One region of the Gottfriedia sp. NPDC057991 genome, then DNA from elsewhere that is predicted to be linked to it. Evidence: a T-box and tRNA genes for the amino acid it is inferred to sense, from the RefSeq annotation. Region 1 holds a T-box; the other holds one or more tRNA genes.
What was found. A T-box is a leader RNA that pairs with one kind of tRNA and senses whether it is charged. The one in region 1 lies ahead of asnS (asparagine--tRNA ligase), so its partner is inferred to be a tRNA-Asn.
Positions count from the first base shown of each region.

Region 2: it encodes a tRNA-Asn, which carries the amino acid that the T-box ahead of asnS (asparagine--tRNA ligase) is inferred to sense. The anticodon was not compared.

Region 1 is NZ_JBHVQN010000001.1:830,375-836,353, reverse strand. It holds gene ACFVR2_RS04200 (YqkE family protein) at 1-36, opposite strand, end outside; gene asnS (asparagine--tRNA ligase) at 245-1,636, opposite strand; T-box leader at 1,688-1,926, opposite strand; gene ACFVR2_RS04190 (zinc ribbon domain-containing protein) at 2,297-2,542, shown strand; gene ACFVR2_RS04185 (alpha/beta hydrolase) at 2,560-3,480, shown strand; gene ACFVR2_RS04180 (iron-containing alcohol dehydrogenase) at 3,520-4,683, opposite strand; gene ACFVR2_RS04175 (GNAT family N-acetyltransferase) at 4,742-5,329, opposite strand; gene ACFVR2_RS04170 (CDGSH iron-sulfur domain-containing protein) at 5,525-5,734, shown strand; gene ACFVR2_RS04165 (processed acidic surface protein) at 5,880-5,979, shown strand, end outside.
Region 2 is NZ_JBHVQN010000007.1:270,415-276,393, forward strand. It holds gene glgB (1,4-alpha-glucan branching protein GlgB) at 1-1,009, opposite strand, end outside; gene ACFVR2_RS22070 (DMT family transporter) at 1,719-2,618, opposite strand; gene ACFVR2_RS22075 (bifunctional transcriptional activator/DNA repair enzyme AdaA) at 2,615-3,169, opposite strand; tRNA gene ACFVR2_RS22080 (tRNA-Glu) at 3,662-3,733, opposite strand; tRNA gene ACFVR2_RS22085 (tRNA-Ser) at 3,744-3,834, opposite strand; tRNA gene ACFVR2_RS22090 (tRNA-Asn) at 3,841-3,915, opposite strand; tRNA gene ACFVR2_RS22095 (tRNA-Ile) at 3,936-4,012, opposite strand; tRNA gene ACFVR2_RS22100 (tRNA-Gly) at 4,029-4,099, opposite strand; tRNA gene ACFVR2_RS22105 (tRNA-His) at 4,106-4,181, opposite strand; tRNA gene ACFVR2_RS22110 (tRNA-Thr) at 4,191-4,263, opposite strand; tRNA gene ACFVR2_RS22115 (tRNA-Phe) at 4,487-4,562, opposite strand; tRNA gene ACFVR2_RS22120 (tRNA-Asp) at 4,571-4,646, opposite strand; tRNA gene ACFVR2_RS22125 (tRNA-Met) at 4,650-4,726, opposite strand; tRNA gene ACFVR2_RS22130 (tRNA-Ser) at 4,923-5,015, opposite strand; tRNA gene ACFVR2_RS22135 (tRNA-Ile) at 5,024-5,100, opposite strand; tRNA gene ACFVR2_RS22140 (tRNA-Met) at 5,110-5,183, opposite strand; tRNA gene ACFVR2_RS22145 (tRNA-Ala) at 5,211-5,283, opposite strand; tRNA gene ACFVR2_RS22150 (tRNA-Pro) at 5,294-5,370, opposite strand; tRNA gene ACFVR2_RS22155 (tRNA-Arg) at 5,395-5,471, opposite strand; tRNA gene ACFVR2_RS22160 (tRNA-Leu) at 5,484-5,570, opposite strand; tRNA gene ACFVR2_RS22165 (tRNA-Gly) at 5,579-5,653, opposite strand; tRNA gene ACFVR2_RS22170 (tRNA-Leu) at 5,676-5,758, opposite strand; tRNA gene ACFVR2_RS22175 (tRNA-Lys) at 5,779-5,854, opposite strand; tRNA gene ACFVR2_RS22180 (tRNA-Thr) at 5,863-5,935, opposite strand; tRNA gene ACFVR2_RS22185 (tRNA-Val) at 5,939-5,979, opposite strand, start outside.

The sequences.
Region 1 (5,979 bases):
CGGTTTTACAGGCTGCTGTGGTTTTCTTTTTTTCATTTTATATCACCTTCCATTTCCATTATTTTATCATTTATTTATAGTAGAAAGAGAAGTATTTCATCTTTGCTTATATTATAAAACTACTATTTCATTTTTTTCAAATGCTAAAACTTATATTCTTTTATCGTTTTAAAATGTTGATCTGAATGATCGTGCTTCATAAAAACAATAGGATGCCGCAGCATCCTATTGTCCATTTTTATATTTAAAAATCTGCATTTCCTGGTGTACGTGGGAATGGTATTACATCACGGATGTTCTTCATTCCTGTTAAATACATAACAAGTCGTTCAAATCCAATTCCATAACCAGAATGTTTTGTACCGCCGTATTTTCTAAGCTCCAAATACCACCAGTAATCTTCTTCATTCATACCAAGTTCTTTGATTCGCTCTACAAGGACGTCTTCTCTTTCTTCACGTTGACTTCCTCCGATTAACTCGCCAATACCAGGAACTAGTAAGTCTGTCGCAGCTACTGTCTTGCCATCCTCATTTGCTCTCATATAAAATGCTTTAATTTCTTTCGGATAGTCAGTTACGTATACAGGACGCTTGTAAATTTCCTCACTTAGGTAACGTTCATGTTCAGTTTGTAAATCTGTTCCCCATTCAACAGGGTAATCAAACTTTTTACCAGAGTTCTGTAATAATTCAACAGCTTCAGTATAAGAAACTCTACCAAAGTCAGATTCTAATGCATTCTTTAATCTTTCAATAAGTGTTTTATCAATAAAGCTATTAAAGAAGTCCATTTCTTCAGGTGCTTGTTCAAATATGTAATTAATGACATATTTGATCATATCTTCACCCAGGTCCATGATATCCGGTAATTCTGCAAAGGCAACTTCTGGCTCGACCATCCAGAATTCAGCGGCATGACGTGCAGTATTTGAATTTTCTGCTCTAAATGTTGGACCAAATGTATACACATTACGGAAAGCAAGGGCATAAGCTTCTCCATTTAATTGGCCACTTACTGTTAAGTTAGATTCTTTACCGAAGAAATCTGCACTTTCATCAACTTTTCCGTCTTGAGTTTTTGGAAGTTGGTTTAAATCCATTGTTGTAACACGGAACATTTCTCCTGCGCCTTCTGTATCACTTCCCGTAATAATCGGTGTATGTACATAGACAAAACCTTTTTCTTGGAAGAATTTATGAATTGCATATGATGCAAGAGATCTTACTCTGAAAACCGCTGAGTAAGCATTCGTTCTTGGACGTAAATGAGCAATTGTTCTTAAATATTCAAGAGAATGTCTCTTTTTTTGTAATGGAAAATCTGCATCTGATAATCCTTCAACAACTATTTTAGTCGCTTTAATTTCAAAAGGTTGTTTCATTTCCGGAGTTGGAATAAATTCACCTTCTATTAAAACAGTAGAGCTAATCGGTAACTTTGTAATTTCTTTGAAGTTATCAAGATTGTCCTCAAATACTATTTGTACACTCTTAAAGAATGTACCGTCGTTTAACTCCATAAAACCAATTGTTTTAGAATCACGAAGAGTGCGAATCCATCCTGAAATTTGAACGGTTTTGTCTTTAAAATTTTCTTGATTTCTGTATAAATCTTTTACTACAGTCTTTATCATAATTAGCCTCCTTATGTTAATTTCCCAATAAAAAAAGCCTTCTATCCCTATAAAAGGGACGAAAGACTAACTTCCGCGGTACCACCCAAATTGTCATAATATGACCAACTTTAAAGCTAACACTGCTTATCCCAGTTAATAACGTGCTGGTAACGTCTAAGCCTACTTAAGGGATCCCTTTCGGTTAGAACTCAAAGGTGTTCTTCATTCATGCTTCATCACTAGGCTTCCACCGTCCCTAGCTCGCTATCGAATATAGCAAAAACTACTTTCCTTTTCATCGATTTAAAATATGTAGTTTTTAAAGGAATTTTTCTTGTATAATTTATCATAAATCATAATCTCTTGTCTAGTTGTCCACCAAAATATATTCATTGGTATCTCTACTTTTAAACACTTTAACTTAATTGAATCTATTTGATACACAAACATTTTCCACTTAGAGGCTTTACAAACCCTTTTTACTTACTCATAAACACCTTATGGGTAATCAAACTCCATTACTCATGAATCTTGTTATATCATAGGAGGTTTATTTATGAACATTAAGCGACAATGTTCAATTTTCAAACTTGTCATTCTTGATTTAATTGTCAAAATCCCTTTATTAAATTTTCTTTTTCCTATGATACACTTTACTAAAAAGGAGGGTTTTTATTTATGGCTAGAGCAGAAGAATTGTTAAAGGATAAATTTGTTTGTTCGAAATGTAAACATACACACGCTAAAACTAAAGAAGTATCAATGTCCGGCTCAGGTTTAAGTAAGTTACTAGATATTGATTATAATCATTTTTTATTTGTTTCTTGTTTAAATTGCGGTTTTGTTGAAGTTTATAATCCTTCAATTTTAGAAGGTAAAACCCGTGGTGAGTTAACTACAATTCTTGATATTCTTTTTGGATAGAGAGTGATGGTTCTATTATGATGATTTGGCTTGTTGTAGCTGTACTTTTTCTCATTTATTTTATTGGAGTTGGCTACTATTTTACGCAGCAAGTTTTGTTTATGAAAACAAATTCACTTGAGTTTATTTATCAGCGCGAGTTGGAAAATTTCCGATTTGATGAAGGATTGTATCGATCTGTTCAAAAACAACCCTTTTCTATTCAATCTCGTTATGGATATGAATTAAAGGGATACTTGTTTGAGGCCTTTGATACAAATAATTGGGTCATTATTACCCATGGTGTAACGGTTAATAAGAATAACTCAATTAAATATGCTGAGCTATTTTTAAGGCTTGGCTTTAATGTACTTACTTACGATCATAGGCGACATGGGGAGTCAGGTGGTCATACAACTAGCTATGGATATTATGAGAAATATGACTTACAATCTGTTGTTCAATATTTAAAAGATTTAAAAGGTGAGATTGTTCTTGGCATTCATGGAGAGTCAATGGGAGCATGTACAATGCTACAATATGCTGGTTTTGTTGAGGATTCTGCAGCTTTCTATATTTCAGACTGCGCGTTCTCTACATTTGAGGAACAGCTTACATATCGTTTGAAAATGGATTATAAACTTCCTAAATGGGCAATCCTTCCAGTCTCTAGCATTTGGTTAAAGCTTCGGAATGGATTTTTTATTAAAGATATTTCCCCTTTACTGGCAACACATAATATTAAAAATCCTGTTTTATTTGTTCATAGTAAACTAGACCCTTATATTCCATTTACACATACACTTAAATTATTTGAAGCAAAAAATCAAAATAAGAGAGAACTATTCATTGCCGAAAATGGTGCCCACGCTATGAGTTTGAATGAAAACAAAGATGATTACTATTCAATTGTTTCTTCTTTTTTAACTAATATTGGCGTTAACCATCATTCAATATAAAAACTGGACAGAGTTTTTCTCTGCCCAGTTTTGGTTCTATTAAAGAGCTGCCTCTAAAATTTTCAATGCATCTTCTTGGTCTAATTTTTTAAAGTTACCAAACGGACCATATTTAACCGTTTTAGCAGCCATTTCAGGTAGTTGTTCTTTTGTAATACCGTACTCACTTAAACGACTTGGTGCACCTACCTGATTCCAGAATGTGCGTAATGCTTTAATACCAGCTAATGCCCATTCTTCTTTTGACATTGATTCTTGCCTAATATCAAATACTCTAGCTGCAAATTGACAGAAACGATCAACATTTTCGCTCATTACATATTCCATCCAATGTGGGAAAATAATTGCTAATCCTCCGCCGTGTGGAATATCTGTTACTGCAGAAACTGCATGCTCTATATTATGTGTAGCCCAATCACCTTGGACACCCATACTTAAGATTCCATTTAATGCCATCGTTCCACTATATAATAGCGTTTCACGCGCTTCATAATCATCCAATTTCTCTACTGCGATCGGAGCAGTTTCAATAACTGTTTTTAAGATCCCTTCACAGAAACGATCTTGAATTTTTGTATTCGTTCCATGGTGGAAATATGACTCAATAACATGTGACATTATATCCACTGATCCATAAACTGTTTGATCACGAGGAACTGTAAATGTATTTTGAGGATCTAGTATTGAAAACGTTGGGTAACTAAATTTACTTCCCCAACCTAATTTTTCATTTGTTTCCCAATTTGTAATAACTGACCCAGCGTTCATTTCTGAACCAGTTGCTGCAAGCGTTAATACTGTTCCAAATTTTAATGCATCTGTTGGGAATGCTTTACGTGTAATAATATCCCAAATCTCACCATCAAATTTCGCACCAACTGCAATAGCTTTTGTACAGTCGATTACAGAACCACCACCAACAGCTAAAACAAAGTCAATATTTTCGTCTTTACAAATCTGTATACCTTTATGAACTGTTGATAATTTCGGATTTGGTTCAACCCCGCTAAGTTCATAAACTGTTTTATCGGCTTCTTTAAGAATACCTACTATTTGATCGTATAGGCCATTTCTCTTAATACTTCCACCACCGTATACAAGTAAAACATTCTTTCCAAAGCTAGCAGCTTTTTCTTTTAACTTTTGTACACTATCTTTACCAAATATTAATTCTGTTGGATTTGCGAATGTAAAAAAATTCATATGTATCCCTCCTATTGTTCAAACTTAATTTTAACTTAAACAATCGAAAGGATGCATCTTAAACGACTTTTGTTTCGAATATTTTTTTATTTATTGGGAACACTAAATAATCGTACGAATGATTCATTATAAATCTAACTTTCTCATATTTAAATCCCACTTTTTCATATAATCGGCGAGCAGTAGGTTTGTCTTGATCAACATTTAATGAAACACGTGCAATTCCTTTGTTTTTGGCAAAAGAAAGTAATCCTTCTAATAATTCAGTTCCAATTCCTTTGCCTTGATAATCTGGATGCACTGACAATGTATCAATATAAAAATCTTCATCATCTGCTTCCTTATCTACTTTAACATGTTGGATATTTAAATTACGACTTATTATTTCAAGCATTTCACGATCAAGTACTGATAATTCCAAGGAATGGTAGGCTATAATCACCCCTACAATTTTTCCTTCAATTTCTTTAACTAAACAATTATGGTAACTTAGTCGATTTTGTTCAGATTGAACATAATATTCTAAAATTGGGGTTGCTTGTTCGTATGATGTTGTCCCTGTTAACATAAATACAATATCTTCAATCGCTTGTACAATTAGAGGGACAATTTGTTTGGCATCTTCTTTTTTTGCTATTCGAATCATGAATTGTCACTCCTTAACTTAAATTTTCACTTAGTTATCTTTAACATTTTTTTAGTAAAAAAAAATAACCTTTTCATTTTATACTAAATTCATGTTAATTTCATGTTAAAAATTAATACTTTATTAAAACACCCCATTTATTTTAACATAAATTTAATATATAATAACTTTAAGATGTGTAGGAGGAAATTTAATATGTCTGATGTTCAAATTAAGGTTTTAGATAATGGTCCTTTACGTGTCACTGGAACTGTTGATTTAGTTGATGCTGAAGGGAATACATATCCGCAAAAAGCAGCTTTCTCATTATGTCGATGCGGTATGTCAAGTAAATTACCATATTGTGACGGTACTCATAAAGGAAAATTCGAATCTGTCGTTCGAGCTCCTAAAGAATCAGAATAATTTTATTTTTCTGGCGCCGATTATTGAGCAATTCTAAATAATCGGCTTTCTTATGCCCTCATACCTTTATTATATTTGAATCATTCATAAAACTGATCTAATCACATTTTATATTTAGGGAATGCACTATTTAGGGGGAAACAATATGAAAAAGGTATTAGCTTCAGTCGTTTTATCTGCAGCATTAGTAGTACCAGGGGTAACTGCATATGCAGCGCCAAATGCAAATGAATTAAAATCTTATT
Region 2 (5,979 bases), on a different contig from region 1:
CATTTAATCTTCTTAAAAAGTGAGTTGCAAAAGGATTCTCTTCATTTCTATTTTTCCAATATAATATATTTGCAACAGCGTCTACTCTGAAACCATCAATATGAAAATATTCCATCCAATATAAGGCGTTTGAAATAAGAAATGATTTTACTTCTGGTTTTGATAAATCAAAATTCGCTGTTCCCCATACTTCATTTTCTCTAGCATCATAACCTTCATATTCATATGTAGGTTCACCATCAAACATGTATAATCCGTGAGAATCCTTACAAAAATGACCAGGCACCCAATCCATAATGACTCCTAATCCTTGCTGGTGGCATTCGTCAATAAAGCTCATTAGCTCATGGGGATTTCCATATCGACTAGTAGAAGAAAAATAACCTACTCCTTGATACCCCCAAGAACGATCATATGGATGTTCGACTAATGGTAATATTTCAATATGTGTAAAACCATGATCTTTTACATATGGAATTAGTTCTGTCGCTAGTTCTGCATAAGTGTAGAAGTCACCGTTTTTCTTCTTTTTCCAAGAACCTAAATGTACTTCATAAATCAAAACTGGTTCTTCATATACAGACTTTTTAAATTTCTGCTTACGATATTTTGCATCTTTCCATTTATAGCCCGAAAGATCATAAACGATCGAAGCTGTACTTGGTCGTAGTTCACTATAGAAAGCAAAAGGATCACTTTTTAATAAAACATCACCCTGTTTGGTTGAAATTTCATATTTGTATATCGTCCCATGACCAATTTCGGGGATATATATCGTCCAAATCCCTTGATCGTTCAACTTTTCCATTTTATGATCAGAACCATTCCAATTATTAAAGTCCCCAACAACTGAGACACCTTGCGCATGTGGAGCCCACACTGTAAAAATAGTTCCAACTTTATCCCCTTTTTTTACTACATGTGCCCCAAAACATTCATGGCTATGGAATAAACTTCCCTCATGGAATAAATGTACATCAAACTCAGTTGGCCGTGTCAAAAGCAACATCCTCACCTCATTACAATCTCTTAAATTCTTCTATCTCTTAATATTCTACAAATATATATATTCACCTTGTTTTTATGCAAAAAAAATTCAAAAAATTTTTTCGCAAAATGAATAACCATTCATGAAACCGTTGTCATTATTGCATTTGTCGTAAAAATGTCGAATTTGTCGAACGAATATTTATGTATTTTTATACATTGCGTTTCGGAATTCCCTTGTAACAATTTGTAAAAATTTGATTTTTCATAAAATTTCATTCATATTTCACACTTTTATCTCATATAAACTTTATATTTAAAAAGATTTGTCGAAGATTGTCGGATTAAGAGGGAGAGTTTTTTTTGAAAAATATTTAGAAATCACTAACAAATTATTTGGAAATTCAGGTGCAAAATTAAAAATAATATCTAAACTAAAATTCAACTTATGCGGTTATATGGAAGACCAAGCAAAAATACATGTTGATCAAAATAGTGGAATTAAATTAACTAACATTCGTTTTAGGCAATGCAATAAAATTATTGAGATCCATGTAAATAGCTTCACTTCAAAGTTACTAAATCTCGTGTCAATATCATTATTTTCCTAGATGTGCTACCTCCTATGTTTAGACACCTTTTTTTAGCTCAATAAAACAACAATCGTAATATAGTAAAAAGGATCTTCGTTTTTACGAAAATCCTTTTTTGTCTTATTATTTAAAAACCTATTAAACGTGCATTCGCTTACTTGATGATACTACACGTAAACGAATATCTGAAATTAGAAATACACCACATAAAATGACTAGAAAACCAAACAACATTCCTAATGTAATATGTTCTTTCAAAATAAGAACTCCCCAGATCATTCCAAACACAGGTATTAAAAAAGTAACACTTAATGTTTTGGTAGGTCCAACACTTTCGATAAGATAAAAATACAATAAATAGGCTATAGCAGTACATAATAATGCTAATCCTAGAACTGCTAATATCGCAACTCCCGATACTTTATCTGTAAATGCAGTGAAATTTAGAAATGTAAAAGGTAAAAGTAAAATTGCAGCACCAATTTGTTGACCAGCTGCAAGTGAAAGTGGTGGCACCCCAATAAATGCTTTCTTTGCATAAACACCTGCAAGTCCATATGAAATAGTCGACAAAACTGCAAGTCCAATTGCTATTTTAACATCATAAGTAAACGGAATTGAACTCCATCCTACTAACAAGATCACTCCTATTACTCCCACTATTATTCCAGTCCACTTTCGCATACTCAACTTTTCTTTCGTCCATAAAAAGACAACAAGCGCAGTAAATAGTGGCGTCAAAGAGTTTAGAATGGATGACATTGAGGCTGTCAGATGCAATGCTGATGTAGCAATTAATGTAAATGGAATTGCTGCATTTAATGCCCCTATTATTAAATATTGTCTCCATCTCTTTTTAAAGTTTAATGATTTTTTAGTAATAACCAAATATAGTACCAGGGCAAAAGCAGCAATTGTAACTCTTCCTTGTATTGTTAAAATTGGTCCAAAAACTGGTGAAGCTATTCGAATAAATAAAAATGAAGCTCCCCATAATGCAGCTAGGCTCAATAAAGCTATTCCATCTTTTAATTTCATTTATTTAACCCCTTTCTGAATGTAGTTGGAGTGTAATTAAAACGATGACGAAACATGCTTGAAAAATGTGCCGAGCTTTTAAAGCCAAGTTTATGCGCTATTTCAGTTATCGTTTTCTCAGTATCTCGTAACAATCCTAAAGCTTCTATCATTCTTAACTTAGTTGCGTATTCTAACGGTGATAAACCAGTGGATTTTTTAAATAATCTTTGCAAATGAAATTTACTTACTCCAACTTCAATTGCTAACCGATCCAATGTTAAGCTATTTCGATATTCTTTTTCAATAAAATGTTTAGCTGATAAAATAATATCCTCTTCATTTGAGTAAAGTAAATCAGGGCGACACCTTTTACATGGACGGTATCCATCGTTAATTGCCAAAGAAAATGACGGATAATATGATACATTTTCTTTTAATGGGATTCTTGACTTACACGAGGGTTTACAACAGATCCCAGTAGACTTAACTGCATAAATAAACACTCCATCATAGTTTTCATTGCATGATTCAACTGCATTCCACATGACCTCATTATTTAATCCGTTCATTTAATCACCTCATCTTTAGCTATTCACATTTTAACACTAAGATAATGCGCTTGCTTTCAATTTCTTGCTTTCTAATTTCTATGGAAGAAGGATAATAGTTAATAGACCAACTCTTGATGTTTGGATTTAAAATGAGTGAAAAGGATATTAGTATTGAAAATGAAGAATATGTGATCCGAATAAAGATTAATGGGTAAGGGGAAGAGCGAGACAATGGAGAGAGGACAAGGATATGAATTTAACGAATTCAAAGAATACTTGAGTTGAGTGAAACGCTTAGCAACTAATATCTTTTCAGATGATGAAATTAAAGCATATCAAAAAATGATAAAGAATGACCCAACGTAACTCCCTGTCATCTTAAAACGAACGAGAACACTCTAATATAATGAAGAAAGCCGTATTGAGCTAAATATCGTTCACTAAAATCCTAAAAAAGACAAATAAAAAACTCAGTTACCTGTGTTATCACAAATAACTGAGCTTTAGATATGACCCGTACGGGACTCGAACCCGTGTTACCGCCGTGAAAGGGCGGTGTCTTAACCGCTTGACCAACGGGCCAAAAAAAATATGGCAGAGAAGAAGGGATTCGAACCCTCGCACCGGTTACCCGATCTACACCCTTAGCAGGGGCGCCCCTTGAGCCACTTGGGTACTTCTCTATCATATGGCTCCGCAGGTAGGATTCGAACCTACGACCACTCGGTTAACAGCCGAGTGCTCTACCACTGAGCTACTGCGGAAAAACTAATTATAAAATTAATGGTGGGCCTAAATGGACTCGAACCATCGACCTCACGCTTATCAGGCGTGCGCTCTAACCAGCTGAGCTATAGGCCCATTAAATTTTATAAAAAGCGGGTGATGGGAATCGAACCCACGACCGAAGCTTGGAAGGCTTCTATTTTACCATTAAACTACACCCGCAAAATATGGGGCGACCGATGGGAATCGAACCCACGAGTGTCGGAACCACAATCCGATGCGTTAACCACTTCGCCACGACCGCCATAAAGAGTGCCGACTAGAGGACTTGAACCCCCAACCTACTGATTACAAGTCAGTTGCTCTACCAATTGAGCTAAGTCGGCTTATTATTAATTAAATCACTTTGTATAGTTACTTATATAACATATATCCCACTCAAACTTAGGTTTTGTGTAGTAATCTTCATAAAGTCGTCCTTGTCTCATATAGATAATTCAAGGTGTTTTTCGACAAGTACGCTGATGTTTCGCTACGAAGCTTATTCGTTCGTGCTCTACCAATTGAGCTAAGTCGGCTTATTATCATAATCATTTTTTGTATTTAAGATGGTGGCTCGGGACGGAATCGAACCGCCGACACGAGGATTTTCAGTCCTCTGCTCTACCGACTGAGCTACCGAGCCAACTTAAATGGCGGTCCCGACCGGGATCGAACCGGCGATCTCCTGCGTGACAGGCAGGCATGTTAACCGCTACACCACGGGACCATTTGGTTGCGGGGACAGGATTTGAACCTGCGACCTTCGGGTTATGAGCCCGACGAGCTACCAGACTGCTCCACCCCGCGATAATGTGGATACTATTTAATATAGTTCCATGAAAGTTATTTCGTTAAGACCATCCCAATCTCAGGATGATTATGCAAGTAGCAGCTCGATTGGTATGCTGAAGTAATTTCTTCGAAGCATATTCGTTCGTGCTCCACCCCACGATAATGTAGATACTAACTAAGTTAGTTCCATTAGTATGAAATTTAATAAAAATGGAGGAGTAAGAGGGATTCGAACCCCCGCGGGCTGTTACACCCCTGTCGGTTTTCAAGACCGATCCCTTCAGCCAGACTTGGGTATTACTCCATTATAAGTGGTGGACCTTGTAGGACTCGAACCTACGACCGGACGGTTATGAGCCGTCTGCTCTAACCAGCTGAGCTAAAGGTCCTTAAATAAGTAGCGGCGGAGGGAGTCGAACCCACGACCTCACGGGTATGAACCGTACGCTCTAGCCAGCTGAGCTACACCGCCATAATAAATTAATTTAAGTTCTTTAAGTGGAGCCTAGCGGGATCGAACCGCTGACCTCCTGCGTGCAAGGCAGGCGCTCTCCCAGCTGAGCTAAGGCCCCATGTTTTAAATGGTCGGGAAGACAGGATTTGAACCTGCGACCCCCTGGTCCCAAACCAGGTGCTCTACCAAGCTGAGCCACTTCCCGTTCAGAATTACAGGTGAAACAATATGGCGCGCCCGAAAGGACTCGAACCCATAACCTTTTGATCCGTAGTCAAACGCTCTATCCAATTGAGCTACGGGCGCATATTATAAAAATGGTACCGAGGGCCGGACTCGAACCGGCACGGGGTCAACCCCCGCAGGATTTTAAGTCCTGTGTGTCTGCCATTCCACCACCCCGGCAGTATATATGGAGCGGAAGACGGGGTTCGAACCCGCGACCCCAACCTTGGCAAGGTTGTATTCTACCACTGAACTACTTCCGCATATACTGATTAACAAGATAAATGGTGCGGGTGAAGGGACTCGAACCCCCACACCGAAGTACTAGATCCTAAGTCTAGCGCGTCTGCCAATTCCGCCACACCCGCAATATTTTCTTTTTAGAAAATGGTGAGCCATGAAGGATTCGAACCTTCGACCCTCTGATTAAAAGTCAGATGCTCTACCTACTGAGCTAATGGCTCATAAAGAGTGCCGACTAGAGGACTTGAACCCCCAACCTACTGATTACAAGTCAGTTGCTCTACCAATTGAGCTAAGTCGGCATATGGTGGAGGATGACGGGCTCGAACCGCCGACCCCCTGCTTG